Regions from separate parts of the Paenarthrobacter ureafaciens genome, predicted to be linked through region 1. Evidence: riboswitches for the same ligand, from Rfam matches in the RefSeq annotation. Region 1 holds a riboswitch; each other region holds the start of a gene.
The links. Region 1 has a riboswitch for glycine ahead of gcvP (aminomethyl-transferring glycine dehydrogenase). Riboswitches for the same ligand answer to the same signal wherever they lie in the genome.
Positions count from the first base shown of each region.

Region 2: linked by a shared signal. The riboswitch ahead of cycA (D-serine/D-alanine/glycine transporter) and the one ahead of gcvP (aminomethyl-transferring glycine dehydrogenase) in region 1 are both predicted to bind glycine.
Region 3: linked by a shared signal. The riboswitch ahead of gcvP (aminomethyl-transferring glycine dehydrogenase) and the one ahead of gcvP (aminomethyl-transferring glycine dehydrogenase) in region 1 are both predicted to bind glycine.

Region 1 covers NZ_SBHM01000007.1:2,249,873-2,260,109, reverse strand. The annotation lists gene AUR_RS20325 (hypothetical protein) at 1-659, opposite strand, end outside; gene AUR_RS14865 (hypothetical protein) at 694-1,086, opposite strand; gene AUR_RS14860 (DNA/RNA non-specific endonuclease) at 1,361-2,182, opposite strand; gene AUR_RS14855 (L-serine ammonia-lyase) at 2,221-3,633, opposite strand; gene gcvH (glycine cleavage system protein GcvH) at 3,944-4,330, opposite strand; gene gcvT (glycine cleavage system aminomethyltransferase GcvT) at 4,362-5,495, opposite strand; gene gcvP (aminomethyl-transferring glycine dehydrogenase) at 5,509-8,355, opposite strand; glycine riboswitch at 8,533-8,631, opposite strand; gene AUR_RS14835 (TetR/AcrR family transcriptional regulator) at 8,724-9,263, opposite strand; gene AUR_RS14830 (MFS transporter) at 9,337-10,237, shown strand, end outside.
Region 2 covers NZ_SBHM01000007.1:2,109,512-2,119,748, forward strand. The annotation lists gene AUR_RS14175 (RecQ family ATP-dependent DNA helicase) at 1-1,217, shown strand, start outside; gene AUR_RS14180 (MFS transporter) at 1,375-2,814, shown strand; gene AUR_RS14185 (IS1249 family transposase) at 2,993-4,120, shown strand; tRNA gene AUR_RS14190 (tRNA-Ser) at 4,192-4,280, opposite strand; gene AUR_RS14195 (prolyl oligopeptidase family serine peptidase) at 4,358-6,547, opposite strand; gene AUR_RS14200 (FAD/NAD(P)-binding protein) at 6,608-8,545, shown strand; glycine riboswitch at 8,642-8,741, shown strand; gene cycA (D-serine/D-alanine/glycine transporter) at 8,896-10,237, shown strand, end outside.
Region 3 covers NZ_SBHM01000007.1:1,030,926-1,041,162, reverse strand. The annotation lists gene mscL (large conductance mechanosensitive channel protein MscL) at 1-19, opposite strand, end outside; gene AUR_RS09060 (AMP-binding protein) at 96-2,684, opposite strand; glycine riboswitch at 2,940-3,039, shown strand; gene gcvP (aminomethyl-transferring glycine dehydrogenase) at 3,189-6,041, shown strand; gene gcvT (glycine cleavage system aminomethyltransferase GcvT) at 6,053-7,189, shown strand; gene gcvH (glycine cleavage system protein GcvH) at 7,211-7,594, shown strand; gene glyA (serine hydroxymethyltransferase) at 7,591-8,910, shown strand; gene AUR_RS09035 (L-serine ammonia-lyase) at 9,187-10,237, shown strand, end outside.

The sequences.
Region 1 (10,237 bases):
TAAGACGGAACCCAGGCGTCGGGTGAGTCCTGACGCATGGTGATGCCTGAATCCCCAAGGCACTTAATCCACGCCTCACGGATGCTCTTCCACATGGGATCACGTTCGGCCAAGGCGTTGGAGCCATTGACGATGGTTGTGAGCAGTGAATCCTGGCCCGCTACCCTACTTCGAAATGCAGGAATTTGGTCACCCGCCGTCGAGTTGTCACACTCAAAATACTTCTTCACGGCAGCTTGCGGAGAATCCCGGGTTCCCGAATCGTAGATTCCAGGAATGGTCCGGACGGTTGGTCTCACATATCCGTACTTGGCCGCATGCTTCGGAACCCAGACGCCGTAAGATTGATCCGCTTTCACGTCAAGATCGCCATGTTTCTCTGGCATCGTAATTCCGGCCTTCTTCATGCAGCCCTCGATAATGTACATATTCGCTGCTGTGATGATCATGGACTCATCCGCGTTTGCCTCATATGAATCCATTGGCATCCGGATCTCGGCAGTAGCGTGGTCCAGTTGTGCGTGCACTCCCGAATAAGCTGAACGGTCGATGGAGGGCAAGGGCCCGGCGTCGGACTGTGGTCCGGTTTGGTTCACGCTGCATCCTGCAAGCACGAAGAGCAGCACTGCTGGCATAAGCCGACGCCGGGTCATGGTCACCTTTCGACTCTTTTAATTTAGGAGATTCGCTGGATCAGTACGATTCATCGTGACTGGAAATTCGATTATCCCAATTCCCCCCGCCTGGATAAGCGATATCCGCAAGATAACTGATTGCCTGCCCTTCCTTCATGTAGAAGGAATTCCCACCGAAGTTTAGGTGTTCGAAGAATGTCACGTATCGGTAGGACGGATTGGTTGTGTACCCAACAATGTTTGATGTTGGATCATTTGCCCCGCTACCAACCCAGGTCGTCGCGTAGTTGTTCGAATACTTGGTCCCGTTCCACATGGAGCTTTGGAACAAGCAGACCTGCCCATTTCCACATGTTTGCTCTGCTCCTGCATGGGCCGCCCCAGCATTGGCGCCAATCATGATCGGTATTGCGACAACGCTGGCCGCACTGATGCTTAGGAATTTCTTCATTTCACCGTTCTCTCAGTAGGAGTGGAGTCGGGTGGTAACAGGCATTGAAAACGTCTAGTACTCCAACGTCAGTAGTTGTCCCCCCGTGGGCATGAAAATACCAACGCAGCATGAGGCGAATCAACAGAACAGCGAATTAAAGAATATTTCGGAGAAATATGGATCGTCAGAATGTAATATTCTCACCAGCGCGTCACGATTTGAACGATCCCTACACATACCTAGGGGAGCTGTGTCTTCAATCATTTACAGGCCGAGAGCTCGCAGGCTGCAATTAGAGCCGGACCTGCTCCATGCTCTCCAGCTGGATGGCCTTCGGCGCCTTCCCCAGTTCACGCGTCCCGCTGGTCAAGCGGTCGGCGTTGGTAAGCCGGCTTAGGCTCAGCCCGGTCAGCTCCGCAATCTCCCCGATGGGAACCTGGAAGGTGCGGAAAGGGCCCAGGGGTGGCGGTTCACCTTCCAGGAGCCGCTCAGTGATCGCCTTCTTCAGTTCCACCTTCCCCAGCAATGGAGACTGATCCAGCACGAAGCCTGCAGCACCGAGGGTTCCATCATTGGTCCAGGCCGCGATCTTCCAGAATTTCTTGGGAATCCTGACTCCCCGGTACTCAGAGTCGTCGTCAGCGAAAACCGGCCCGGTGAAGACGCTCAGCTTCGCGTCAAAGGCGTCCGCATGCTTGAGGACGTGATCCTCCAAGCCAACCCACAGCTCCTTGCCTTGGTTGAAGTCGTCCACTTGGGGTGCGGCGTTCGTGAAGGCGAAAGTGTCCTGGTTGGCTTTCTTGGCTGTGGCAGCATCGCCCCATACGGGGTCGAGCCGCCGGACCAAGTGCCCACGGTCGAACGCGTTGTTCTTGTAAACGTCCGGGCCGGCCTGTTGCTCGCGGGGAATCCGGTCGTCAAAGTGCCAGGTTCCCTCGCGGGCCAAAGGATTCAGTTCACCGCCGCTGATATTAACGCCAACGATCGCTGCGAGCTTCCGCGCAGCCCGGAAACGCACTGAGAAATGGGTGTAGTCCAGCAGAATCGTCGTCGCCGACGGACTGGGCAGCTCAAGGCGTGCCCGCAAGAAATCCCGGTCATATCCCCCGCTCATGCATACAGCATGGCACTAGGGACTGACAGGGAACAGACTCAGCATTCGACGACGTTGACGGCGAGGCCGCCCATCGCGGTTTCTTTGTATTTGTGGGACATGTCCTTACCCGTCTCACGCATGGTCACGATGACTTCATCAAGGGAAACCCGGTGCGTGCCATCACCCCACAACGCCATCTTCGCGGCATTGATCGCCTTCGCCGCCGCGATCGCGTTCCGCTCAATACACGGAATCTGCACCAACCCACCAATCGGATCACACGTCAACCCCAGATTATGCTCCATCGCGATCTCCGCAGCGTTCTCCACCTGAGCCGGGGAACCACCCATCACCTCAGCCAACCCCGCAGCAGCCATCGACGACGCCGAACCCACCTCACCCTGACACCCAACCTCCGCACCGGAAATCGAGGCCTGCTCCTTATACAACACACCCACCGCACCGGCAGCGAGCAAGAACCGCACCACCACATCATCCCGGTCCGCCTGCGTGGCCTGATCCATCCCCGGGGCATAATGCAACGCGTAATACAACACCGCAGGAATGATCCCGGCCGCACCATTGGTCGGAGCAGTGACCACCCGCCCACCGGAAGCGTTCTCCTCATTGACCGCCAACGCGATCAGGTTCACCCACTCCTGCCAGTACTTCGGATCGTTCCGGTCCTTGTCCTCCTTCAACAACCGCTCCAACCAATCAGGAGCACGACGGCGGACCCTCAGTCCCCCGGGCAGCACACCCTCGCGCTTGAGCGACGTTTCAACACAGGCCTCCATCACCGACCAGATATGCAGCAAACCCTCCCGGATCTCCTCCTCGGACCGGGACGCCCGCTCATTGACCAGCATGATGTCGCTGATCCCCAGACCCTTGGACGAGCACCGGCCCAGCAACTCCGCAGCGGTCCGGAACGGCAACGGCAACTCCGCCTTGGACTCCTCCAACTCAGCCCGCGCCGCGTCCTCCTCGCCCTCACGAACAATGAACCCGCCACCCACCGAGAAAAACGTCGCCTCCCTCAGCACGTTCCCCCCGGCATCGGTAACAGCGAACTTCATCCCGTTCGTATGCCGCGGCAACACCGTCAACGGATGCAACACCATATCCCCCACCGCATACGGCAACAGCACACCCTCACCCGAAGCCCCGGCCAGGTTCAGCATGCCCGTCTCCGCGATCGCAGCAAGACGCTCCTCCACCTCACCGGGCAGGATCAACTCCGGCTCAAACCCCTCCAAACCCAGCAACGTAGCCGTAAAGGTGCCATGACCCTTACCCGTCGCAGCCAAAGAACCATACAAATCCACCCTCAACCCCGCCACCGAAGACAGCACACCGGATTCACGAAGCTCCCGCGCAAACACCGCCCCCGCCCGCATCGGACCCACCGTATGCGAACTCGACGGACCAATACCCACGGAGAACAAATCGAAAACACCAACAGCCATAACCGGGATCCCTTTGTATACAGCATGAAACGGTCCGGCAGATGGTCCTGCCGGATGGCCCCCTCCCGCTCGTGGCAAAAAGGCGACCGAAATACGACGCCGGGCGGCCCCCTCAGGCGGCAACCCGGCGTCGCAAATTTATTCAGTTACTACAAGTCAACGCTACGCCAAAGCGCACTTGGCCAAAACGGGGCATCGCTGCGGAGTGTGCCGCGCGCACGGCACACTCCGCAGCTAAACCACGAATCGGAGGATGGCATGCCGAACCCGCCGGGCACGCCGGACCCGTCGGGCACGCGGACCGATCGGACTAGCCCAGGTCGCCGCCGTTCTTGGAGGCGTATTCCTGGGCGGAGAGCAGCGGGCCATCGGATTCAGCAGCGACCTTGAACAACCAGCCCTCACCGTAGGGGTCGTTGTTGATGAGTGCGGGGTCGGACACAACGGCGTCGTTGATCTCGGTGACCTCGCCGGTAACGGGTGAGTAGAGGTCTGAGACGGACTTGGTGGACTCGACCTCTCCACAGGTTTCGCCTGCGGTCACGGTGGAACCGACCTCGGGCAGGTCCACGTAGACGATGTCCCCCAGTGCGTCGGTGGCTACCTCGGAGATACCGACGGATACCGAGTTTCCCTCCCCACGCAAAACCCACTCGTGCTCGTCGGAGTACTGAAGTTCAGGCGCTACTTTGGGCATTCTGTTTTCCTAACTGTGGGTGATCAAAAACTTAGCGGGACCGTTTGTAGAACGGCAGGGCCACGACCTCGAACGGCTCTGCCTTGCCGCGCAGATCGACGTCAAGAGTGGTGCCAGGTTCAGCATAAGCAACGTCAACGTAGGCCATCACTACCGGGTACCCGAGCGTTGGGCTGGGCTGGCCGGAGGTCACTTCGCCAACAACGGCGCCGTCCTTCAAGACCGGGTAGTGCGAACGTCCGGCGCGGCGCCCGAGGCCCTTGAGGCCCACAAGCTTGCGACCAGTGGAGACACCTGCGCCGTCGGCCTTCAAAGCTGCCAAGGCTTCCTTGCCAACAAAGTCGCCTTCCTTGGACAAGGCCACTACAGGGCCGAGCCCGGCCGCGAAGGGATTGCCTTCACGGGACAGCTCATTGCCGTAGAGGGGCATGCCGGCTTCGAGACGCAGGGAGTCGCGGGAGGCCAGACCGGCCGGAACGAGCTCGCCTTCCTCGGCGACGGCGGAGATGGCCTGCCACAGCGCGGCGGCGGATTCGTTGGGCACGAAGATCTCGAACCCGTCCTCGCCGGTGTAACCGGTGCGTGCCAGGAGAAGATCCTGCCCACTCCCGGCCACCAGGAAGGTCACCTCGACTGCCGCGTAGTACTTCAGGTCCGTGACCAGCGAGTGCTGTCCGGCCGGGACCAAACGCAGCAGGATCGCTTCCGCAAGCGGCCCCTGAACGGCGATCAACGACGTCGACGATGAAGCATCCTCAACAAGCACGTCATAGCCCGCGGCGCGCTGCAGCAGCTCAGCAGCGACCACGAAGGCATTGCCTGCGTTCGGAACCACCAGGAACTTGTCGGCGCCGCGACGGTAGACGATCAGGTCATCGATGATGCCGCCATCTTCCTGGCAGATCAGCGAGTACTTGGCTTTGCCCTCGGCCATGGCGGAGATCTTGCCTACCAGCGCGTAGTCCAGGAACTCTGCTGCCTGCGGCCCGGTGACCCAGACTTCGCCCATGTGGGAGAGGTCGAACAGGCCGGCGGACTTCCGGACGGCGTGGTGTTCGGCGAGCTCGGAAGTGTATTTGAGCGGCATCTGCCAGCCACCGAAATCGGTGAAGGAGGCGCCGAGCTTCTTGTGCTCCTCGTAGAGGGCCGTGTGCTTCTCAGTCATTTTCCGGATCCCCTTAGTTCTCGAAGTCTTCGATCGGAGGGCATGAACAAACGAGGTTGCGGTCGCCTGCTGCGCCATCGATGCGGCCCACCGGCGGGAAGTACTTGTCCTGCTTCAAGTGGTGGACGGGGAAGGCGGCCTGCTCACGCGGGTAGGCGCGGTCCCAATCGGAGCTTACGACGGCGGCTGCCGTGTGGGGTGCCCGGCGAAGCGGGGAATCCTGCACGGAGAAGTCGCCATGTGCTACCTGATCGATTTCCTTGCGGATGGTGATCATGGCTTCGATGAAGCGGTCGATCTCCACGAGGTCCTCGGATTCGGTGGGCTCAACCATGAGGGTGCCGGCCACCGGGAACGCCAGGGTGGGTGCGTGGAAGCCGAAGTCGATGAGGCGCTTGGCCACGTCCTCGGCCGTAACCCCGGTCTTGGCCGTCAGCTCGCGGAGGTCCAGGATGCACTCGTGGGCGACCAAGCCTGCTTCGCCTGTGTAGAGCACCGGGAAGTAGTCGTTGAGGCGGGCTGCGATGTAGTTGGCAGCCAGCAGTGCGGACTTGGTTGCTTCGGTAAGGCCCTGCCCGCCCATGAGCTTCACGTAAGCCCAGGAGATGGGGAGCACGCCGGCCGAACCAAAGCGCGATGCCGAAATCGGAACGTCATTGCCTTCGGTCCATGATGCGGCGTTGCCGGGCATGAACGGGGCCAGGTGGGCCTTCGCGGCAACGGGGCCGACGCCGGGTCCGCCACCGCCGTGCGGGATGCAGAAGGTCTTGTGCAGGTTCAGGTGGGACACGTCGCCGCCGAACTTGCCCGGCTGCGCCAAACCGACCAGTGCATTGAGGTTTGCACCGTCGATGTAGACCTGGCCACCGGCTTCGTGGACAGCGTCGCAGACTTCCCGCACGTCGGCGTCGTAGACACCGTGGGTAGAGGGGTACGTGATCATGATGGCCGAGAGAACTTCGCGGTTGGCCTCGATCTTGGCCTTGAGATCCTCGTGGTCGATGGTTCCGTCAGCTGCAGTGGCTACAACAACGACCTTCATGCCGGCGAGCACGGCGGAAGCTGCGTTGGTGCCGTGTGCCGAGGCGGGGATGAGGCAGACGTTCCGCTGCTGGTCTCCGCGGGAGTGGTGGTAGCCGCGGATCGCCAGCAGGCCGGCAAGCTCGCCCTGGGACCCGGCGTTCGGCTGGATGGAGACCTGGTCGTAGCCCGTGATCTCGGTCAGCTGGGCTTCGAGGTCGGCGATGAGTTCACGCCAGCCCTCGGTCTGGGAATCAGGAGCGAAGGGGTGGATGGAGGCGAACTCGGGCCAGGAAATGGCTTCCATCTCCGCCGTGGCGTTCAGCTTCATGGTGCACGAACCCAGCGGAATCATGGTCCGGTCCAGCGCGAGGTCGCGATCGGAGAGCTTGCGGATGTAGCGCAGGAGCTGCGTTTCGGAGCGATGGGTGTTGAACACGGGGTGCTGCAGGTACTCACTGGAGCGCTCAACGGAAGCCTCCAGCGCAAAGCCCTCTGCGGACTCAACCACGGAGGCACCGAAAACTTCAAGGACACTGCCGACGATGTCAGTTGTTGTTGTCTCATCCACGGAGATACCCACGGTGTCCCCGTCGATTCCACGCAGGTTGATGCCACGCTCTTCGGCAGCAGCGACGAGCTCGGCGCCGCGGCCCGGAACGCGAACCGTGATGGTGTCGAAGAAGGACCCGTGCAGGACCTCGACGCCGGCAGCCTTCAGTGAGGCCGCAAGGGTGCGCGCGTGGTGGTGGGCGGTCTCGGCAATGGCCTTCAAGCCTTCGGGGCCGTGGTAAACGGCATACATCGAGGCGACGATGGCCAGGAGAGCCTGCGCCGTGCAGATGTTGGACGTGGCCTTTTCGCGGCGGATGTGCTGCTCGCGGGTCTGCAGCGCCAAGCGGTAGGCGGGGACGCCGGCGTCGTCCTTGGAAACGCCCACCAGACGGCCGGGCATGGAACGCTCCAGCCCCTTCTGGACTGCCATGTAAGCGGCGTGCGGGCCGCCGAAGAACAGCGGAACACCCAGTCGCTGGGCGGAGCCGACGGCGATGTCCGCACCCTGTTCACCCGGGGGCGTGATGAGCGTGAGGGAAAGAAGGTCGGCAGCAACCGTCACCAGCGCGCCCCGCTCTTTCGCCTCGGCGATGACGGCGGAGTGGTCGAAGACACGGCCGGAGACGCCGGGCTGCTGGAGGACGACGCCGTTGATGTCGCCGTCGGGCAGTCCCGCGGAGAGGTCCGCAACCTCCACCTCGAAGCCGAGCGCCTCAGCGCGGCCCTTCACGATCGCGATGGTCTGCGGCAGGCAGTCTGCGTCGAGGACGGTCTTGCCATCCTGGACGGCTTTGTTCTTGTTGGCACGGCGCATCATCAGCACGGCTTCAGCGACTGCGGTGGCTTCGTCAAGGAGCGAAGCATTGGCGATCGGAAGGCCAACGAGGTCCTGCACCATGGTCTGGAAGTTCAGCAGCGCTTCGAGGCGGCCCTGGGAAATTTCCGGCTGGTACGGAGTGTAGGCGGTGTACCAGGCCGGCGACTCGAGAATGTTGCGGCGGATAACCGGCGGCGTGATGGTGTCGTAGTAGCCCTGGCCGATCATCTGGACAGCAGTCTTGTTCTTGGAAGCAAGCTTGCGGAGTTCAGCAAGGACCTCCACCTCGCTCAGCGCGTTCTGCAGCGTCAGGGCAACGTCCTGGCGGATGTCGTTGGGAACCGCGGTGTCCACGAGGGAATCCACGGAGTCGTAACCGACTGACTTGAGCATGGTGCCGATGTCGGCCTGGCGGCGGGCACCGATGTGCCGATCGACGAAGGTGGTGGAGGCTGAACTAACCGTCACGAAGGAACTCCATTAGTTGGGCGGCGCTTGGGTACGCCGCAGTGGCTCGGGTTCCTCCCCGCTCTGTATTGGACCTGAGAGTTTCCGCGGGTTGCCTGCGCAACGCCGCTTGCACCGTCGGTGAACACAACAATCGTCACCACTGACGGCGGATTGCCTGCTGCTTTCCAGAGTTGCCTAGCCGCGGCGGTGCGTGGGCCTGAGAGATTCCTGGGGAGGATTTGCTCCTACGGCGCCTGCGTCACGTGCTTTGCAGGACTCTCCCGCCGCAGATCATAGGCTTATGCAGTTGTTCGCGGCCCGCTGCAAGGCGCACCACAATTGTTAATTGTCCTACGTGCCCGGCGTCGCGGCAAATAGGCGGAGCGCTACTTCCGCAGTCGCTCCAGAACCTCGAGCAGGATCCCGACGTCGGCCTCCCGCCCGGCGCTGCCGCCCGCCTGCCCGCCTTCGAACATGGCGTTGAAATAGAGTCCGTCACCCATGTAGCTGACGGCTTTGGCGACTTCCGGCCCAACGTCCTCGGCGAGCACGTCGAGCCAGCGTTGTTGGATGGCGGCAAACCTCCTCCGCGTCTCCTCGTGGGCTACCTCTGCCAAGCGGGTGGTCGCCACAAAAGCCCGGTCCATGGGCGTACCGGCCCACACTGAAGACCGGATGAAGTACGCAGCTGCGCCGTCCGGGGCCGCGATCATTTGTTCGGTGTCTTCCTCCGCCAAGCGGTCCAGGCGTTCCAGCAAAGCGCTGATGAGGGCCTCCTTGTTGGGGAAGTGATAGAGGAGCCCTCCCTTGGAGACTCCGGCGCGCTTCGCGACGGCGTCGAGCGTTGCTGCCCGCTCCCCCACCTCGATCAGGAGCGCCTCGAAGGCATCCAGGACGGCATCCTTGGCAACTGGTTTTCGCGGCATGTGTCCATCATTCCCTAAACAGGCGTGTTGAGCTCTTTTGAAACTATACCGTCTGGACGGTACAGTAATGTTCATGTTTTCGTCGTCCGCAACCAAAGCTCCCCGCACTTCCACCCGTCGCCTCCACGGCAGGACGGCAGCATGGCGCGACTGGACGGCCCTTGCCCTGCTCATGTTTCCGGTTCTCCTGGTGGCCGTGGACAACACCGCCCTCACCTTCGCTCTACCGGAGATCGCCCGCTCATTGGAAGTCGGGGGCATCCAGCTTCTGTGGATCGTTGACGCGTACCCGCTGGTCCTGGCTGCATTGCTGGTATCCATGGGCAACCTCGGCGACAGGATAGGACGACGGCGGCTGCTTCTGGCCGGCAGCACAGGCTTCGCTGCGGTGTCGGCTGCTACGGCGTTCGCGCCCTCGGCTGAATGGCTGATAGCCGGCCGCGCAGCCCTTGGAGTCTTCGGCGCCATGCTGATGCCCTCAACACTGTCCCTGATCAGGAACATCTTCACCGATCCGAACCGGCGCCGCCTCGCCATCGCCGTCTGGGCAGCCGGGTTCTCGGGCGGCGCAGCCCTCGGTCCCATCTTTGGGGGCTGGCTGGTGGAGCACTTCTGGTGGGGAGCTGTCTTCCTGGTGGCAACGTTCCTGCTCCTGCCCCTGCTTGCGTTCGGCAGGATCCTCATTCCGGAGTCGAAGGACGCCAACCCTGGCCGGGTGGACGTACCAAGCATCGTCCTGTCCGTCCTCACCATGGCTCCGTTCGTCTACGGCATCAAGGAATTCGCCGTGCACGGCTTCGGGCCAACCGCGGCTTTCTTCATGCTCTTCGGCGCGGTACTGGGCGTGCTCTTCGTGCGGCGGCAGCAGCAGTTGGCCAGCCCCATGCTGGACGTGCGCCTCTTCAGCAACAAAGTGTTCAGCACGGCCATCGTCGCCAACGTGCTGTCCCTGTTCTCCATGACCGGGTTCATCT
Region 2 (10,237 bases), 140 kb from region 1:
GGTTCGACAAACCCGATCTCGGCTTCGTCATCCACCTGGGCGCGCCGTCGTCGCCTGTCGCGTACTACCAGCAGGTGGGCCGTGCCGGACGTGGCGCTGCGAATGCCGACGTCCTGCTGCTTCCCGGCTCCGAAGACCGCGAGATCTGGCAATACTTCGCCACCGCTTCGATGCCTTCGGCCGAGAAAGCGCAGGCCGTCCTGAACGTCCTGGATGAAGCTGGTTCCGCCCTTTCCACGGTGGCCTTGGAAGCGAGGGTGGACCTGCGCCGGACGCCCCTGGAGCTGCTGCTCAAGGTGCTCGCCGTGGATGGAGCGGTGGAACGGGTTGGAGGTGGCTGGAAGGCAACCGGGCAACCCTGGGCCTACGATGCTGAACGCTACTCCCGCATTGCCGAGGCACGCGTGGACGAGCAGGAATCGATGATCGTCTACGAGGACACCTCGGGGTGCCGCATGGAGTACATCACCTCAGTCCTTGACGATGAAACCGCGGCACCTTGCGGCCGTTGTGACAACTGTGCCGGGCAGTGGTTCCCGAAGGACATTGCCGAGGCAGCCGCTGACGCTGCGGGGCAAACGCTTCGCCGGGCGGGAATTGTGGTGGAGCCGAGGCTGCAGTGGCCGTCCGGAATGGACCGGCTGGGTGTGGCGGTGAAGGGCAAGATCAAGCCGGACCAGTCCGTGGCGGAAGGGCGTGTCCTGGCCCGCCTGACCGACCTGGGCTGGGGCGGAGCGCTGCGTGAACTCTTTGCCGCCGGCGCTCCGGACCGCCAAGTGGACCCTGCCATGCTCCAAGCCTGCGTTCAGGTGCTGCGGGAGTGGTCCGGTGCCGAGGGCGGGACGGCGTGGAGTGGAGCGGGCCGTCCGGTGGCCGTTGTGAGTGTTCCTTCCAGGAGCAAACCACAGCTGGTGGACTCGCTGGCCCGGGGAATCGCCGGCATAGGCCGCATGCCGTACTTGGGTGCCCTGCAACCTCAACATGGCGGACCCGTTGGAGCCCGGGGTGGCAACAGCGCTTACCGCCTTGCGGGAGTATGGGAACGGTTTGCGGTGGGTGAAGAACTTGGCCAGGCGTTGGTGGGCGCGCAAGGACAGCCTGTGCTCCTGGTGGACGATCTCATCGACAGTCGGTGGACCATGACGGTGGCCGGCCGGTGCCTCCGGGAAGCAGGTGCGGGGGCGGTCCTTCCCCTGGCGTTGGCCCAGGCTGGATAGCGGCCGCCGCCCCTTGCTGCGGACAGGACCGCTGCAGGACCCGTGTCATGCCCGGCCAGGTTGTGTCATGTTGTGATCGCTCCCACATCCCGTCTATAGGATCGATGAAACACACCCGCTTCCCAGCGCGGGATACCGTTTGATCCGGACCGGAGCCATGAGCACAGAATCGAACCGCACCGACGTCGCAGCCCCAAGTGAGAGCATGTGGCAGCCAAAGCTCGCGTTGCTGGTGGCGGCCACCTTCTTCATGGAGTTCCTGGACGGAACCGTCCTGACCACCGCGATCCCGAGCATCGCCTCCGATTTCCGCGTGCCCGCAGCAGATGTCAACATCACCATGACCGCCTACCTGGTGACTGTGGCCATGGGGATACCGTTGAGCAGCTGGCTGGCGGAACGAATGGGCGCCCGGAGGGTGTTTTGCTTCGCCATTGCAGTATTCACGATCGCGTCCCTGCTGTGCGCGGTGAGCCAGGACCTGACGATGCTCACGCTCAGCAGGGTGGCCCAAGGTGCGGGCGGGGCCATGATGGTTCCGGTCGGGACGCTGGTGGTCCTCCGGGGAACGCCGAAGTCCGAGCTTCTCCGTGCCACCGCTTACCTCGTGTGGCCGGGCCTTCTTGCACCGGTGTTGGCCCCGATGGTCGGCGGAGCGCTGACGACGTTCCTCTCCTGGCACTGGATCTTCCTCATCAACCTCCCGCTGGGCCTGGCCGCATTCATCGCCGCGCTGCGCTTGGTTCCCCGGACCGCCGTCGGGGATAAACGCAGGCTTGACTGGCTGGGACTGTTGCTGACGACGCTTGGCGTGGGTGCCCTGGTGGTAGGCCTTGAAACATTGGGCGGCCACACACCGGGGCTGGTGGCTGCGGTAGTGGTTGGAGGCGGCGTCCTTTCCTTGGCCGGAGCGGTCTGGTGGATGACCAGGGCAAAAGTCCCGCTGTTCAACCTTGGGGTCTTCGGAACGAGGACTTTCCGTGCCACGTCCACGGGCGGCTTCATCTACCGGCTCACCATCAGCTCGGTTCCCTTCCTGCTGCCGTTGATGTTCCAGGATGGATTCGGTTGGGATCCCCTGAAGGCCGGTGTCATGGTGGCGGCGGTCTTTGTGGGCAACATCGGCATCAAACCGGCTACCACCCCCATCATCCGGCGGTTCGGGTTCAAGCCCGTACTGGTCTTTGCCTCTTTCGCCTCGGCGGTGACGTTTGTTCTGTGCGCCTTCCTGTCGGCCGAGACTCCCGAGCCGGTAATTTTCGGCCTGCTGCTGCTCAGCGGCGCTTTCCGGTCCATCGGCTTCTCCGCGTACGCCTCGGTGCAGTACGCGGATATCGTCCCTGAGCAACTGCCGTCGGCCAATGCCATCTCTGCCACGCTGGTGCAGCTGGCGGCCGGTGCCGGAATTGCCGTGGGAGCACTGTTCCTCCGGTTGTTCGAAACCGCCGGGTTCCTGGGTGGGGAGAACACCGCTTACAAAGGGGCCTTCCTGGCCATGGCAGTACTGATGCTCGTGAGTACCGTGGACAGCCTGATGCTTCACCGGGATGCCGGCGCGGAGGTCAGTGCAGGCGGTCGTGGCCGCCAACCCCGCTAACGCCGCTAACCCTCGAAGGGGGTCCTGCAACCCCGGGTTAAACGCAAAAGGTCGGGTTATAGGACAAAACGTGTGTAACGGAGGGGCTTGCTTCTCAGTATCGGCGGGCGAAATTCGGGGTAGCTAAGCTTTTGGAGCTTAGTGTGGCTGGGGTGCTTGCATATCTGGGAAATGTTTGGTGTGTGGCCAAACGCTGGTTCGGAACGGGAAAACGTCAGCGGGCAAACAACGCTACCGGTGCCTGAACTGCGGGTCGAGCCGCTCTGGTGAACGCCCGGATGTCAGTCGCAGGGCCGAGTTGGAAGCGTTCCTTGGCTGGTTGATGGGCACCACCGGCCAGGCCGCTGCTGCCTCGTTTGGCACGGCCCGGTCCTTCCGTCGGCGCACTGCCTGGTGCTGGAACATCGTCCCGCGGATCCCTGCCACCGGTGAGGTCCATGACCAGATCCAGGTCGATGGGATCTACGTCGGCTCGTGGTGCTGTTTGATCGCTGTTGCCGGGGAACATGTGCTGGGCTGGCAGTGGTGTGACACCGAGAAGAAGACCGCGTGGGCGGCGTTGCTGCAACGGTTCCCGGCACCACGGGTGGTGATCACCGACGGCGGGTCCGGGATCGCCGCTGCCCTGTCGGAGTGCTGGTCCGAAACCGCGGTCCAACGCTGCCTGGTCCATGTCCAGCGGAACGTCCGCACCTACCTGACCAGCCGGCCCAGAACAGAGGCAGGCAGGGCATTGCTGCGGCTAGGACGGGCGCTGACACGGATCAACGCCCCGGCCGAAGCAGCAGCATGGCTGGCAGGGCTCAATGCCTGGCACCAGGAACACGGGGCCCTGGTCAAAGCCCGCACCTACCGCGCCGCGACGGCCGTTGCTCCGGGATGGGTCCGATCGAATCAGGCCTGGTGGTACACCCACGACAGGCTCCGGAAGGCCTACCGGCTGCTCGAACGCCTCGGCCAGGCCGGCACGCTCTTCACCTACCTGAGCCGTGAATACAACGGGCTGGACATCGCCTCGACAACGAACAGGATCGAAGGCGGCACCAACGCCCAACTCCGGCTGATCCTGCGGACTCACCGCGGCATGGGCGAGGAACACCAAAAGCGAGCGATCGAGTGGTACCTCTACCTACACAGCGAGCAACCCCGCCCACCGGCCGCGCTCATCGAAACGAGTTACTACCGACCAGCCAAGAGAACAACCCAGACCCTGCAGGAACAAGAACCAGGCCCAGAGCTCTACAGCACCGGCCTCAGCCCAGACGAAGGCCTCTGGCACCGCACCGGCTGGGCAGGACGCACCTAACACGCCCGGGATTTACACACGTTTTGTCCTATAACCCAAAAGGTCCCGGTTCGAAAACCGGGACCACTTCGCGGAGACGGGGGGATTTGAACCCCCGGTCGAGTTTAACCCCGACCCTTCATTAGCAGTGAAGTCCATTCGGCCGCTCTGGCACGTCTCCAATTGCTATTGCTAGCCCACCAAGGATACGCAGAACGTGCGGCACAGTGCAAAACAGCCGTCAACCAAGCCTGGGCCTTACTCGCCCCCGGCCAACGCCCGCCAGAGGAAGTGGTTGCTCCTGGCCTGCAGCGCGGCGGCTTGCCTGTTGTCCGAAGCTCCGGCGTGCCCGCCCTCCAAGGCTTCGTGGAACCAGACGTTGGGGATGCCCATGGCCTGCATCCGGGCGGCCATCTTCCGGGCCTGGACGGGACCCACGCGGTCGTCCGAGGTCGCAGTCCAGATGAACGTTTCCGGGTATTCCACTCCGTCACGGAGCAAGTGGTACGGGGAGAACGTGCGGATGAATTCCCACTGCCCGGGCACATCGGGATCTCCGTATTCGGCAATCCAGGAGTATCCGGCGGACAGCTTCGTGTATCGGCGCATGTCCAGCAGCGGCACCCCGCAGGAGATCGCCCCGAACAGTTCGGGGTACTGCGTGAGCATGTTGCCCACCAGCAGCCCGCCGTTGGAGCCGCCCACGCACCCCAGGCGTTTCCGGCTGGTGACTCCCCGCGAGATGAGGTCCTGCGCAACCGCTGCGAAGTCCTCGTAAGCGCGGTGCCTGTTTTCCCGGAGGGCTGCGTGGTGCCAGGACGGTCCGTATTCGCCTCCGCCGCGGATGTTGGCCACCACGTAGACCCCGCCGCGGACGTGGGCGTCCTCCCCGGTGGTGCGGCGTTCAAGCCATGCCCGGCCGATCGTTCCGCTGTAGGCAGGGGTGCGGGAGACCTCGAACCCGCCGTAGCCGGAGAGCTGCGTGGGGTTCTGACCGTCCAGGACCAGATCTTTGGAAGCGACCTGGAAGTAAGGGATGCGGGTGCCGTCGGCCGAAACAGCGAAGTGCTGTTGGACCTCGTACCCGGCTTCGTTGAAGAACGACGGCGAGCGCTTCACCTCTTCGTGGTGGCTCCCGGCAGGTCCGAGTGAGCCGCGCGTGAGGGTCGTGGGAGTAGTGAAACCTGTGGCCACCAACCAGTAGTCGTTTCCGGCGCCGGATTCGTCCTCGTCGTCCACTGCATAGGCGTTGACGTCATGGAGCGGGGGACAGGCGTCCAGGGTGCTCCAGGCCCAGGAACCGGAGTCGTCCGGCTTTGAGGGGTCCAGCACCCGGATCTCGGAGGAGACGTCCCGCAGCAGGTTCAGCAGCAGGTAGTCCCTGGTCCAGCTCCAGGACTGCAGGGACGTGTGGTCGTCGGGCGTGAACAGCACCACCACGTCGCGTGTGCCGGCCAGCCACTCTTCAAGGCCTGCCGCGAGGAGGGAGCCGGCAGGGTATTGGACGCCGGCAACGGACCAGTCGTGCCGTGGACGGAACATCAGCCATTCGCGGTGCGCGCTGATGTTGACGTCCGTCGGGACGTCGATGTCCATCCAGGCGCCGTCATGGAGCAGCGACGTCCGCTGGTTGTAGAAGTCGATGTAGTCCACGGCGAAAGTGCGCTCAAAGCCTGGCGTGGAGTCGTGGGCGACCATGGCCAGCATGTGGTCTTCGGGGATCTCGAAGATCTGTTCCGCTGATGCCAGGGATTCGCCGCGGCGCAGCTTCACCGCGGTTCGGGCGTAGGAGGAGGAAGTTGCGGGTAGTCCGTCGGCGGTGCTGGAGACCAGGAGAGTGTCTGCATCGAGCCAGCTGACATGGCCCTTCGCGGTGGGTAGGTCAAAGCCACCATCGGCCGGGTCCACGAACGTCCTGGTGGCGAGGTCGAATTCGCGGTACCGGTTGGCGTCGCCGCCGTCGGGGGAGAGGGAAACCATGGCGAGCCGGTAGTCGGAACCGTCGGACGGGCGAAGGAAGCCGGCCCCGTGGAACACCCACTCGATACCTTCGGAGGCTGCCAAGGCGTCCACATCCAGCAGCACGTCCCAGTCCGGTGCGTCGGAGAGGTAGCTCTCCCACGTGGTGCGGCGCCAGAGGCCCTTGGGGTGTTCCCGGTCCTTCCAGAAGTTGTAGTAGAAGTCCCCCCGCTTGTTCACCATGGCGATGCGGTCGGTGGAGTCCAGGACCTCCAGGATGCCCGCTTCCACCGCCGCGTATCCGGCGTCTTCCAGGAGTTCTTCGGTTCGGGCGTTTTGTTCACGGACCCATGCCAGCTGTTCTTCGCCGTGGATGTCCTCCAACCAGACAAACTCATCCGTTGGCTCGGGTGCGACGTCGGCGTGGCGGGGCCCTGGCTGCTCGCGTTCTTCGGGCAAGGGCGATTGATCAGCTGCTGTGGTGGTCATCGCCCCATCCAAGCAACACAGGTAAAAGGGAAGCAAGTCATGCAGAAGTTAAGCTTGAGCGTGGCTACTTCCCAAACCAACCGTGTTGCCCTTGTCGGGGCTGGTCCCAGGGGTACCAGCGTCCTTGAGCGGTTGCTCGCGAACCGGGCGGCGGCAGGGAACGGCGGAAGCACGCTCCACATCCACGTCATTGACCCCTATCCGGCCGGTTCGGGGCACGTTTGGCAGCCCGGGCAGTCCCGGCTGTACCTGATGAACACGCAGTCGTTCTATCCCACCCTGATTCCCCAGGAACCGGAGCTTGCCCCGCCTCTGGCGGGCGGTTCGTTCGACGAATGGCGCGTGACCCGGCGTCGTGACGGCCAGGGACTCAGCGACGCCGAGAAGGCCGAGTTGTCCGCGCTGGCGTCCGACAACTTCCCGAGCCGCGCCCTGTACGGGCGTTACCTGCAGCAGACGCTGGCTGAGCTGCTCCAGCGGGTGCCCGACGGCGTGGACGTCACCTTCCATGAAACGTCGGCGGTGGCGGCCCGCCCGGCGGGTAAGGCGTTCGACGTCGAACTGGCCGACGGCGGTACCCTCACCGTCGATTCGGTGGTGCTCGCCCTTGGCCACATTGAAGCCCGCCTGAACCCCGAGCAACGCTCCTTCCAGGTGGCCGCCGAAGAACACGGACTGCTGTACTTCCCTCCGGCGCCTCCGGCCGACGTGGACTGGTCCATAGTGCCGGACAACGAACCCGTGCTGGTCCGGGGAATGGGCCTGAACTTCTTCGACGTCATGGGGCAGCTGACCGAGGGCCGCGGCGGCAAATTCGTGGACGCCGTCGCCCCGGGTACCGGCGCCCTGGAGTACCGTGCTTCCGGGCGCGAACCGAAAATCATCGCAGCGTCCAGGCGAGGCACCCCGTACCGGGCCAAAGCCGGGCTGTCCGGCTACTACGCCACGAGCATCACCCTCCGCTACCTGACGGAAGCCGCCGTCGACCGCTTCCGGGCTGCGGGGATCCAGCCCGGCTTCGACCATGATCTGTGGCCGCTCCTGCACCGGGACGCGTTGTGGGCGTACTACGCAACGTTGGCACGGTCCCAACCGGCCGCGATCCGGGACTCGGCCCAATTCCTGGCCGACCTGGAGGACGCGCTGCAGCCGCATGCGCACGCAACGGGCAACTGGGAAACCGAAGTGGGGGCGCTGGTCGAAAAACACGTGGTGGCTTCGCGCCGGCTGAACCTTCGGGCGCTCGCCGCCCCGTTGGCGGGCCGGACCTTCGCCTCCCGCCGCGAGTTGGACAAGGCCATCACCGATTACCTGGATGATGATGCCCTGCGTTCGGAGCTCGGCGAAGCCGATCCTGTGAAGATGGCGATCGGCGCACTCCATACGGGCCGCGCGATCCTTAAGACCGTGGTGGCGGACGGTGGAATCACGGATGAGTCGTGGGTGGCGGAGCTGCGCGGCTGGTTCGAATCCTTCGTCGAGGGACTGGCCAGCGGGCCTCCCGCACTTCGTTCGGAGCAGCTGGCCGCCTTGGCGCGTGCCGGCGTCGTGAGTTTCGTGGGGCCGGACCCGAAATTCAGCGTGGACCGAAACGCCAAGGTCTTCCGCGCCTTTTCGCCCTGGGTGCGGGATGCGCCCGTGCAGGCGAGGACCCTGATTGAAGCGATGTCGCCCGCCAACCGGGTGGGTATCAACGTCTCCCCGTTGCTGGAACAGCTCATGGAGGACGGCCTGGTGCGAACCAAGATCATGATGAGCGTCGAGGGGACGCCGGTGCAGACCACCGGCCTGGATGTGGAACCACATCCTTACCGGCCCGTGGCCGCGAACGGCTCGGTAACCGAGGGTTTGTACGTGCTGGGCCTTCAGCTGTCGGCAACCCAGTGGGGGACCGCCATCGCTGCCGAGGCGAAACCGGCAACGGGCCAGGCCTACACCAGCGGACAGCGGACGCTGCGCGACGCCGACGAGATCGCGCGGAGCATCCTGGGGCTTTAACCCCTTTTATGACGACCGTGGATGCCGGGCGTTTGCAGCGGGTGCCCGCCCTTCGCTAGTGTGTGATCTGCGTCACCGGCTGGTGATGCGCGCTAGTGATCCGCGGCGGGAGAGTCCTGCCGGTACATCCCGTCAGGCGCCGTAGGAGCAAACCCTCCCCAGGAATCTCTCAGGCACCCTGTACCGCCGCGGCGAGGCAACTCTGGAAAGAAGCACGGTTCCCACCGGGCTCACCGAAGGTGCAAGCGTTCCTGCCTGCAGGCACGCGGAAACTCTCAGGTCAATGACAGAGCGGGGAGGAACCCGAATCATCGTGGCATTCCGGTGCCGCCTGAACAATGGAGTTCCTCATGACGATTCAGCGCCCGCCAACAGACAACAACCATGAGCCCCACCTCGAACGGCAACTCAGCAACCGCCACATCCAACTGATCGCCATTGGCGGTGCCATCGGAACCGGCCTGTTCATGGGCTCCGGGAAAACCATCTCCGCCGCCGGGCCCTCCGTCATTTTCGTCTACATGATCATCGGCTTCATGCTGTTCTTCGTCATGCGGGCCATGGGCGAGTTGCTGTTGAGCAACCTGAACTACAAGTCCTTCAGCGACTTCGCCGCAGACCTTCTGGGTCCGTGGGCGGGATTCTTCACTGGATGGACGTATTGGTTCTGCTGGGTTATCACGGGCATCGCGGACGTCATTGCGATAGCCGGCTACTCGGAAGAGCTGTGGCCGGGCTTGCCCCTCTGGATTCCCGGACTCATCACGATCGGCATCCTCCTGCTCTTGAACCTGGCAACCGTGAAGGCCTTCGGCGAGACGGAATTCTGGTTCGCCCTCATCAAGATCGTGGCCATTGCGGCGCTCATCATCGTGGGCCTGTTCATGATCTTCAGTGGCTTCCAGTCCGATGCCGGCCCTGCCAGCTTCACCAACCTCTGGTCCCATGGAGGCTTCTTCCCCAACGAATTCATGGGGTTCGTGGCCGGTTTCCAGATCGCAGTCTTCGCGTTCGTGGGTATTGAACTGGTGGGAACCACCGCTGCCGAAGCGAAGGATCCGGAGAAAAACCTTCCCAAGGCCATCAACTCCATTCCCATCCGTGTGCTGCTCTTCTACGTAGGCGCCCTCATCATCCTGATGTCCGTTACTCCGTGGACGCAGTTCGCGGCCGGCCACAGCCCTTTCATCGCCATGTTCTCGCTTGCCGGGCTTGGGGCCGCAGCCACGATCGTCAACCTCGTGGTGTTGAGCTCGGCGATGTCCTCCGCGAACTCCGGGATCTACTCCACGTCCCGCATGGTTTACGGCTTGGCGCAGGAAGGCGACGCGCCCGCAGTCTTCAGTGCGCTCTCCGGACGCAAAGTACCCCGCAACGCGCTGTTCCTTTCCTGCGTGCTGCTGCTCTCCGGCGTCGTCCTCATGTACGCCGGCCAGGACGTTGGCAAGGCCTTCGACATGGTCACCACGGTGTCGGCCGTGTGCTTCGTGTTCGTCTGGTCGATCATCCTGGCGAGCTACCTCGCCTTCCGGAAGCGTCGTCCGCAACTGCACGATGGCTCCGCGTTCAAGATGCCCGGCGGTGTTGTGATGGTTTGGGTGGTCTTCGCGTTCTTCGGGTTCATCATGTGGGCATTGACCACGCAGCCGGACACCCTCATGGCGCTGCTTGTCACGCCGGTGTGGTTCGTGG
Region 3 (10,237 bases), 1.2 Mb from region 1:
CCTTGAAACCCTTAAACATGTCATGTCCTCTGATCAGTCGGTGCTCATCGCTCAAAGCAGAGAACAAACTACCACCCGCAAGTATCAGGGCGATGTCACGCGACGGCCTCCGCGGTGGAGGCACGTGAAGGTCGACGGCGGCCAAGCCACCTTTCGGCGGCACCCATGGCCCTCGTGGCAAACGCCCAGTAGGCGATGCCACCGGCCAGCGACGCCGCAACTGCCAGGCCGAGGCTGGCCTCGGCGAACAGTGGATAAACGAGCCAATGCGTCACGTAGATGTACATGGAAGACGTGGCCAGCAACGCAGTGATCCGGTGAAGGCCCCGCGGCACAGGCAGGGTGGTTATCCAGAGCAGGATGAGGAACCCCACCAGGACCGTGGCGCTGCGGGGTTCGCTGGAGAACGATCCCGGAATGGTCAGCAGCGCCACGAGGGTCATGGCCGAGCGTTGCCACCACGTCTTGGACAAAGCGGCGGCCCAGCCGAAGGCGAAAAGCCACAGGACGGGCCCCTGCCCGGGGTAGGGGAGTTCGATCACGTCGAACCGTTGGAGCAGGTCAATCGCCGCGAGGCTGAGCGGAAGCAGCCACGGCCACCTGCGCTGTGCCCTGTCCAGGGCGGGGATGGCCAGCAGCGCCGCCAGGCCCACCAGGATATGCACCAGGATCTCAATGAACCAGAAGCGCGACATGTCGGTCCAGCCTTGGGGCCCCACCAACGTGTTGAGCAGGAAAATGTTGTGCCAACCGTAGTCGTCCGTGGTGGCGAAGGCCACGCCGATCACCGCCATGCTGGGCAGGGCGATCCGTGCCACCGCCTTCAGTTGCCGTTTGAGCCGTTCCCGGCGTGGGCCCGACAGTTGGAACCGGGCAAAGTTGTATCCAGCCACCGCTATCAGGACGTGGGCCGTCCCTTCCCAGTCGAAGAGGCCCACATGGGTGGAAACGATGAAGATGATGGCCACTGCCCGCAGGACGATCCCGGTCTCCATGCGCGCAATCAACCTGCGACGCTGCGGCGCCGTCCCCGGCTGTGGGTTGGGTCCCGCCTTGTTGGGCCCTGCTGGCTTCGCTTCCGGTTCTTTGGGAGTCAGTTCGCACACCGGCATCAGGTGCCACCCGTCGGGAAGGTAGCCCAAGGCACTTTCCAGCCGGACCGACGCGGCTACGTAGGAGAGCGAATCGCCGCCCAATGAGACGAACGTGTCCGTTTCCTTGACGTCGGTCCGCTCAAGAACATCGGCAAAAATGGTCTTGGGGTCATCGCAGGCTTTTGCGGATGGAAGCTCCGGGTTCCTTTGCGGCTCCTGCGATGCCAAGGCGAGGACGGCAGGGTAATCCGTCTTTCCGTTGACCAGCCGTGGAATCGAGTCGACTGAGCAGAGGGTCAACGCCGCCCGGGGTATGCCAAGGTCCTGCGCCACGGTCTTCGCGAGAATGGAGAGTTCATGCTTGCCTTCGACCGCGGCCACGAGGCCACTGTCGGACCCGGCAACTGCTGCCGTGACGCCGTAGTCGGCCAGGATCTTTTCGACCCGTCCCAGGTCAACGCGCAGCCCCACGATCTTCACGAAGCGACTCCGCCGCCCGACGATCTGGTACAAGCCTCCCGGCCCCCTGCGTGCGAGGTCGCCCGTGCGGAGCTCGGTGATGTCCCGTCCCCGGGCGAGGTCCGATGGCTGCTCGGCGTAACCCAGCATGACGTTCGGCCCGGAGTAGACGAGCTCGCTCTCATCCAGGCCGGGCACGGGCTCCAGCCGGAAGGATCCTCCGGGAATGGGGACCCCTATGGCGTTGGGGTTATCAGCGGCCTCATCCGGGGGAAGGTACGCCATCCGTGCTGTCGCTTCGGTCTGGCCGTACATCACAAAGAGGTCCCAGCCACGCTCCTGGCCGAGCTGCGCATAACGGCGCACGCGGGCAGGGTCCAGGCGTCCGCCCGCCTGGGTGATGTACCGGAGGCTGGGCAGCTCCATGGTTTCGAAGCCCACGCGTTCGAGCAGGTCAAAGGTGTAGGGAACCGCGGCGAAAGACGTGACAGACCGCGACCGCATCAGCTCCCAGAAGCACGGGTCAACCACGGACAGATCCGTGAGGGCAATTGAGGCACCCACCAGGAGGTGGCTGTTCACGACGCTCATGCCGTAGCAGTAGGACAGGGGAAGCGTGGTGGCCGCCGTGTCCGCCGGACGGAGATGCAGGTACTGCGCAATGGCCTGCGCATTCGCCTGCACCGATGCTGCGGAGATGCGGACCAGTTTGGGTGATCCGGTTGAGCCCGACGTGCTCAGCAGCAGGGCGAGTTCGGGATGGAGATCGTGCTTGCTCCCGGAGCGGCGTTCTTCAAGGGTTGTTCCACCGTCGACGGAGCGCGCAATGAGATCCGGCTCGTAAGCCGCCAGCAGCGACTCAACGGCAGGGCCTCCGCCGGAGGGAAGGATGAGCAGCGGATGGCCCGACGAGAGGGCTGCCAGGTACACCGTCAACGACGACAAAGTGTTGTCGGCCTCGAGGGCGACCAGGCGGCGGGCGCTGCCAAACGACGCCGCCATCTCCTGGACTCGGCAGGCCAGTTGGGCGTAGCTCACTGTGTCTGTTCCGAGGTGTACTGCGGGCCGGTCTCCAAACGATGCCAAATGGGCGGCAAAGGAGACTCCGGCCAAATCCGGCTGAATACTCACCAAGGCAAGATAGAAGGTATGCCTAACCTAACTCAAATGGATTTGCGCGCGGTTCCGAAATGTGAAGCCTTGGAGCAACCCGGAAAAGGGGAGGGGAAGTGATAGAGCAACGGACCTTCGGACGCTCTATCACTTCCCGCCGCCCTGCGGGGGACGCTCTAGCACTTCCCAACCGCCCTGACCTGCGCGTCTTGCCTTTCTTCGCGATCACCCGCTATGGTGTGAAGCGTGTCACCGAGGTGGCGCACACGCTTTTGATCTGCGGCGGGAGAGTCCTGCCGGGTACATCCAGTCAGGCGCCGTAGGAGCAAATCCTCCCCAGGAATCTCTCAGGCCCATGTACCGCCGCGGCGAGGCAACTCTGGAAAGCAGTCCGGGCAACCGGGCTCACCGACGGTGCAAGTGGGCAACCAAGTCCACGGAATCTCTCAGGTCCAATACAGAGCGGGGAGGAACCCATATTCACCATGGCGCTCAGCGGGCGCCTGAATCCTGGAGTTCCTCTTGACTGTTCAATCCTCCCCAACCGCGTTCGCGGACCGGCATATCGGCGCCCGCCGCCAGGCTGATATCGACACCATGCTCAAGGCCATTGGATACGACTCCGTTGATGGCCTGGTTGACGTTGCGGTCCCCGATTCCATCCGCCAGTCCTCGCCGCTGACCCTGCAGAAGGCCCTCAGCGAGACCCAGGTTCTGGCCGAACTCCGCAAGCTCGCGGCCAAGAATAAGACTGCCGTCCAGATGATCGGCCAGGGCTACTACGACACCATCACGCCCCCGGTGATCCGCCGCAACATCCTTGAGTCCCCGGCTTGGTACACCGCCTACACCCCTTACCAGCCCGAAATTTCCCAGGGCCGCCTCGAAGCACTCCTGAACTTCCAGACCATGGTCCAGGACCTCACGGGCTTGCCGATCGCCAACGCTTCCCTCCTTGACGAAGCCACCGCCGTTGCCGAGGCCGTGCTGCTCATGCGCCGCGCCAACAAGGACAAGACCGCGAAGGACGGCAAGACCGTCCTGGACGCCGACCTGTTCCCGCAGACCATTGCGATCGTGAAGGGCCGCGCAGAAGCGCTCGGCTTCGAGGTGGAGGTTGCGGACCTCTCCGCAGGACTGCCCGACGGCGACATCAACGGCGTCGTCCTCCAGCAGCCGGGCGTCTCGGGCCGGGTGTTCAACCACGCCCCCGTGATCGCGTCCGCGAAGGAGCGCGGTGCACTGGTCACCGTTGCCGCCGACCTGCTGGCACTCACCCTCATCACGCCCCCGGGCGAGCAGGGTGCGGACATCGCCGTCGGAACCGCGCAGCGCTTCGGCGTTCCGCTGTTCTTCGGTGGCCCGCACGCCGCTTACATGGCCGTCCGCCAGGGCATGGAGCGCACCCTCCCGGGCCGCATCGTTGGTGTGTCCAAGGACAACGCCGGCGTTCCCGCCTACCGCCTCGCCCTGCAGACCCGCGAGCAGCACATCCGCCGCGAAAAGGCCACGTCCAACATCTGCACGGCACAGGCCCTGCTCGCGATCGTTGCCTCGATGTACGCGGTGTACCACGGTCCGGACGGACTCAAGGCGATCGCCGAGACTGTGCACGGCCACGCTCGCGTTCTGGCCACGGCACTGCAGAAGGCCGGCCGCGAACTCGTCTCCGATTCGTTCTTCGACACCCTCACCGTCCGCGTCCCGGGCAAGGCAAGCAAGGTGATCGGTGCCGCCGAAGCACGTGGCATCAACCTCCGCCGCATCGACGAGGACACCGTGGGTGTTTCCGTTGATGAAACCACGACGCCGGAGGTCCTCTCCGCGGTTGCCGTCGCCTTCGGCGCTGGTCCGGTCGGGGACGCGGCAGGGTTCGAACTGGCCTCGGACGTGCTCCGTACCTCCGACTTCCTGCAGCACCCCGTGTTCAGCACGCACCGTTCCGAGACGCAGCTGTTGCGCTATATCCGCAAGCTGTCCGACCGGGACCTGGCGCTGGACCGCACCATGATCCCGCTGGGTTCGTGCACCATGAAGCTGAACGCCACGGCGGAGATGGAAGCCATTTCCTGGCCCGAGTTCGCCTCCATCCACCCCTTCGCTCCTGATTCCCAGACCGAAGGTTGGCGTGAGCTGATCACCGGCCTGGAAGCTGACCTGACCGAGATCACGGGTTACGACCAGGTCTCCATCCAGCCGAACGCCGGGTCCCAGGGCGAGCTGGCCGGGCTCCTCGCCATCCGCGGCTACCACCACTCCCGCGGAGACCAGCAGCGCAACGTCTGCCTCATCCCCGCCTCGGCACACGGCACCAACGCAGCGTCCGCCGTGCTCGCGGGCATGAAGGTTGTGGTGGTTGCCACGGCGCCCGATGGCACCATCGACCACGAGGATCTCAAGGCCAAGATCGAGGCGAACCGTGACGTCTTGTCGGCCATCATGATCACCTACCCGTCCACGCACGGTGTTTACGACGCCGACGTTGTTGAGGTGTGCGAGGCAGTGCACGAAGCCGGTGGCCAGGTGTACGTCGATGGCGCGAACCTGAACGCGCTGGTGGGCTTGGCGCAGCCGGGCAAGTTCGGCGGCGACGTGTCCCACCTGAACCTGCACAAGACCTTCTGCATCCCCCACGGCGGTGGCGGGCCGGGCGTCGGCCCCGTTGCTGCGAAGGCGCACCTGGCCCCGTTCATGCCGGGCGATGCCAATAAGGCAGCGCATGAGGAAGGGCATGGCGTTTCCATCTCGGCCTCCCGTTTCGGTTCGGCCGGCGTGCTCCCCATCTCCTGGGCTTACGTGAAGCTCATGGGCGGCGAAGGACTGACCGAAGCAACCAAGTCCGCCCTGCTGGCTGCCAACTACGTAGCTTCCCGCTTGAACGAGCATTTCCCTGTCCTTTACACGGGCGAAGGTGGACTGGTTGCCCACGAGTGCATCCTGGATCTCCGTGAACTGACCGCCCGCACCGGCGTGACCGCCGAGGACGTGGCCAAGCGCCTCATCGACTTCGGCTTCCACGCCCCCACCCTGGCGTTCCCGGTCGCCGGCACCCTCATGGTTGAGCCCACAGAGTCCGAGGACCTGGCCGAGATCGACCGCTTCATCGAAGCCATGATCACCATCCGGGCCGAAATCGAACAGGTAGCCAGCGGAGACTTCTCCGTGGAGGACTCCCCGCTTCGCAACGCACCGCACACGGCAGCCGCCGTCGTGAGTTCATCCTGGGAGCGCAACTACCCGCGTGAGCAGGCAGCCTTCCCGGTGCCGAGCCTCAAGCAGGACAAGTACTTCCCGCCGGTTGGCCGGATTGACGGTGCTGCGGGCGACCGCAACCTCGTCTGCTCGTGCCCTCCGATCGAAGACTTCGAGAACTAAAGGACCCCGACATGTCTGACAATTACACCGCTCTCTACGAGCAGCACAAAAAGGCCGGCGCCTCCTTCACGGATTTTGGCGGTTGGCAGATGCCCTTGAAGTACGAATCCGAGCTGGCCGAGCACCACGCCGTCCGCAACGCCGCGGGCCTGTTCGACCTCTCCCACATGGGTGAAGTCTGGGTCACCGGGCCGCAGGCCGCCGCGTTCCTGGACTACGCGCTGGTTGGCAAGTTGTCCGCGGTGGCAGAAGGCAAAGCGAAGTACTCGCTGATCTGCGATGCCGACGGCGGAATCATCGATGACCTCATCACGTACCGTCGCCCCTCGTCGGAGGAAGGCGTGGACAAGTTCCTCGTGGTTCCGAACGCGGGCAACGCTGCCGTGGTGGCCGCTGCCCTGCTGGAGCGCGCCGCCGGTTTCGACGTCGTTGTGGAGGACGCCTCCGCGGAGACCTCACTGGTCGCTGTACAGGGACCAAACGCCGAGGCAATCCTGCTCAAGCTCGTTCCCGCAGAGCAGCACTTGCTGGTCACGGAACTGAAGTACTACGCCGCCGTCGAGGTTTCGATTGCCGGTGACGAGCTGCTGTTGGCCCGCACTGGATACACGGGCGAGGACGGGTTCGAGATCTACGTGCCCAACCAGGACGCCGCTGAGCTGTGGGAGGCGCTGCTTGAAGCCGGGGAAGGCCAGGGCCTCATCCCGGCAGGCCTCGCAGCCCGCGACTCGCTCCGCCTTGAAGCGGGCATGCCCCTCTACGGCAACGAGCTCTCCCGCCACGTCAATGCCTACGCAGCCGGACTCGGCCCGGTTGTGGCGTTGTCCAAGGAAAGCGATTTTGTGGGGAAAGAAGCACTGGCCGCCATCAAGGCTGCGGGTGTTGGATCCACGATCGGTCAGAAGCTGGTCGGCCTCAAGGGCACCGGCCGTCGTGCAGCCCGCGCGCATTATTCGGTTCTGAAGGACGGCACCCTCATCGGTGAGGTGACCTCCGGCCAGCCGAGCCCAACACTCGGTTACCCGGTGGCGTTGGCGTATGTCGACGTCGAGCATTCCGCTCCGGGTACCACAGTTGAGGTGGACCTGCGCGGCAAGGCCGAGCCATTCGAAGTTGTGGCGCTGCCGTTCTACAAGCGTTCCAAGTAGTCACGAGAGAAGGATTTTGAGATGAGCAAAGTTGTTGCCGGGCTGAAGTACTCGGCTGAACATGAATGGGTTGCTGCAGATGGCGGCGGACCGGTAGGCATCGGCATCTCCGCCGTGGCCGCCGACGCCCTGGGCGACATTGTTTACGTGGACCTGCCCGAGGTTGGCTCTACGGTGACCGCAGGCGAGACCTGCGGCGAGGTGGAATCGACCAAGTCCGTTTCCGACCTGTACTCGCCCGTTACCGGTGAGGTGACCGAGATCAACGACGCTGTGGTCGATGATCACGCACTCATCAATAACGATCCCTACGGTGCCGGCTGGCTGTTCAAGGTTGCCGCCACGGACGAAGGGCCGCTCATGACGGGCGAAGAGTACGCAGCAGCCAACGGAGGCGAACTGTGACCCCTGTATCCGTGACTGAATTCGAACAGGTCGTATCGCCGTCGTTGGACGCCGACCTCGCGTCGCTGGACCCTGAGATCGCGGCGAAGATCGACGACGAACTGGGCCGCCAGCGCGGTGGCCTGGAAATGATCGCGTCCGAAAACCACACCGCCGTTGCTGTGATGCAGGCGCAGGGCTCGGTTCTGACCAACAAGTACGCCGAGGGCTACCCGGGCAAGCGCTACTACGGTGGCTGCGAGCACGTGGATGTGATCGAGCAGCTCGCGATCGACCGTATCAAGTCCCTCTTCGGGGCCGAATACGCGAACGTGCAGCCGCACTCCGGTGCGCAGGCCAACGCGTCCGTGATGCACGCACTCATCAAGCCTGGCGACACCATCATGGGCCTCAACCTCGCCCACGGCGGTCACCTCACGCACGGCATGCGGATCAACTTCTCCGGCAAGCTGTACAACGTGGTGCCCTATGGCGTCCGCGAAGACACCCACACCGTCGACATGGCCGAGGTGGAGCGTCTGGCCCAGGAACACAAGCCTGCACTGATCGTGGCTGGTTGGTCCGCATACGCGCGGCAGCTGGACTTCGCAGAGTTCCGCCGGATCGCTGATTCCGTTGGCGCCTACCTGATGGTGGACATGGCCCACTTCGCCGGTTTGGTTGCCGCTGGCCTGCACCCCTCGCCGGTGCCGCACGCCCACGTCACCACCTCCACCACGCACAAGACCCTCGCCGGTCCCCGTGGCGGCATCATCCTCTCCAACGATGCCGACGTCGCCAAGAAGATCAACTCTGCCGTCTTCCCCGGACAGCAGGGTGGCCCCCTGGAACACGTGATCGCAGGCAAGGCTGTGGCGTTCAAGATCGCTGCTTCCGAGGAATTCCGTGAGCGGCAGTCACGCGTCCTGGCCGGCGCCCGCATCCTCGCGGAACGCCTGGTGCAGCCCGACGTCGCTGCTGCTGGGATTTCTGTAGTGTCCGGCGGCACGGACGTGCACCTGGTCCTCGTGGACCTTCGCAACTGCGAACTCGACGGCCAACAAGCCGAAGACCGCCTCGCCGCGATCGACATCACCGTCAACCGCAACGCTGTGCCGTTCGACCCCCGCCCGCCGATGGTCACCTCCGGGTTGCGCATCGGTACGCCGGCCCTCGCCACGCGCGGGTTCGGCGAAGCAGCCTTCCGCGAGGTTGCGGACATCATCGCCGAGGCATTGACCGCCGACGCCGAGGCGGACCTTTCGGGCCTGCGTCACCGTGTAGAGGTCCTCGCCGCTGCTCATCCTCTGTACCCCGAGGTCGCGAACTTGGGTTAGGGGCTGATCGTCCGGCGGACCTCACATCCGATTCGTGGGCTAGCTGCGGAGTGTGCCGTGCGCACGGCACACTGCGCAGCGAACCCCCGAATCGGTCTGGCATTGATCTCCCGGGTGTGGCATTTGCTGGGAACGGATGCTGCACATTTACACCGGGTTGGAGGTTTGTACTGGACCTCCACGGGGGCTGGGCCGGCCTTGGCTCGGACTTGGCCCAGCTCCCACCTTTTGTTTTGCTTCCCGTTGTTTTTTCTTCGACCCCGAAAGGTCCCAGCCATGGCTGTTGGTGTTTTCGATTTGTTCTCCGTGGGTATTGGTCCGTCGAGTTCGCATACGGTGGGTCCGATGCGGGCTGGGGCGGTGTTTGCGCGGGAGCTTCGTGATTCCGGTGTTCTGTCTTCTGTGGCGGGGTTGCGGGTGGATTTGTATGGTTCTTTGGCTGCGACGGGTAAGGGTCATGGCACCTTTACGGCTACGTTGCTGGGTTTGGAGGGGTTTGAGCCGGAGTTGATCCTGCCCGGTGAGGTGGAGGAGCGTCTTGCTGCGATCGCGGAGACGGGCATGCTGAACCTGGCCGGGGCTTCGGGTGAGGGTGTGCTGTTGCCGTATGCCGTGGGGGATATGGTGTTGCATCCGTTGACGGTGTTGCCTCGGCATACGAACGGGATGAAGTTCGCTGTTACCGATGCCGGGGGGAACGTGCTGAGGGAGGCGACGTTTTTCTCGGTCGGTGGCGGGTTCATTGTTCGTGAGGGCGAGGAGGACGCGGCGCGGGCTGAGTTGGAGGAGTCCAAGGCGGAGTTGCCGTTGCCGTTCCGGACCGCTGCGGAGTTGCTGGGCCGGTGCTCGTCCAAGGGGCTGGGGATCAGCGACATCATGCTGGTCAATGAGCGGGCGTCCCGGTCCGAGGAGGAGATCCGGGAGGGTTTGCTGCATATCTGGTCGGTGATGGAGGCCTGTGTTGAAACGTCGCTCAAGCGCGAGGGTGTGCTGCCCGGGGGACTGAGGGTCCGCCGTCGTGCTCCTGATTGGTTGGAGCGGTTGTTGAAGGAGGACAAGGACCGGAACGATCCGAAGTATTGGCAGGAGTGGGTGAACCTGATCGCGTTGGCGGTCAATGAGGAGAACGCTTCCGGTGGGCGGGTGGTCACTGCTCCGACCAATGGTGCTGCCGGGATCATTCCTGCGGTGTTGTATTACGCGTTGCATTATGCCCCGGGGATGGATCAGGCCACGCAGGCGGACCGGGATGATGTGGTGGTGCGGTTCTTGCTCGCTGCCGGTGCGGTGGGTGTGTTGTATAAGGAGCAGGCCTCGATTTCCGGTG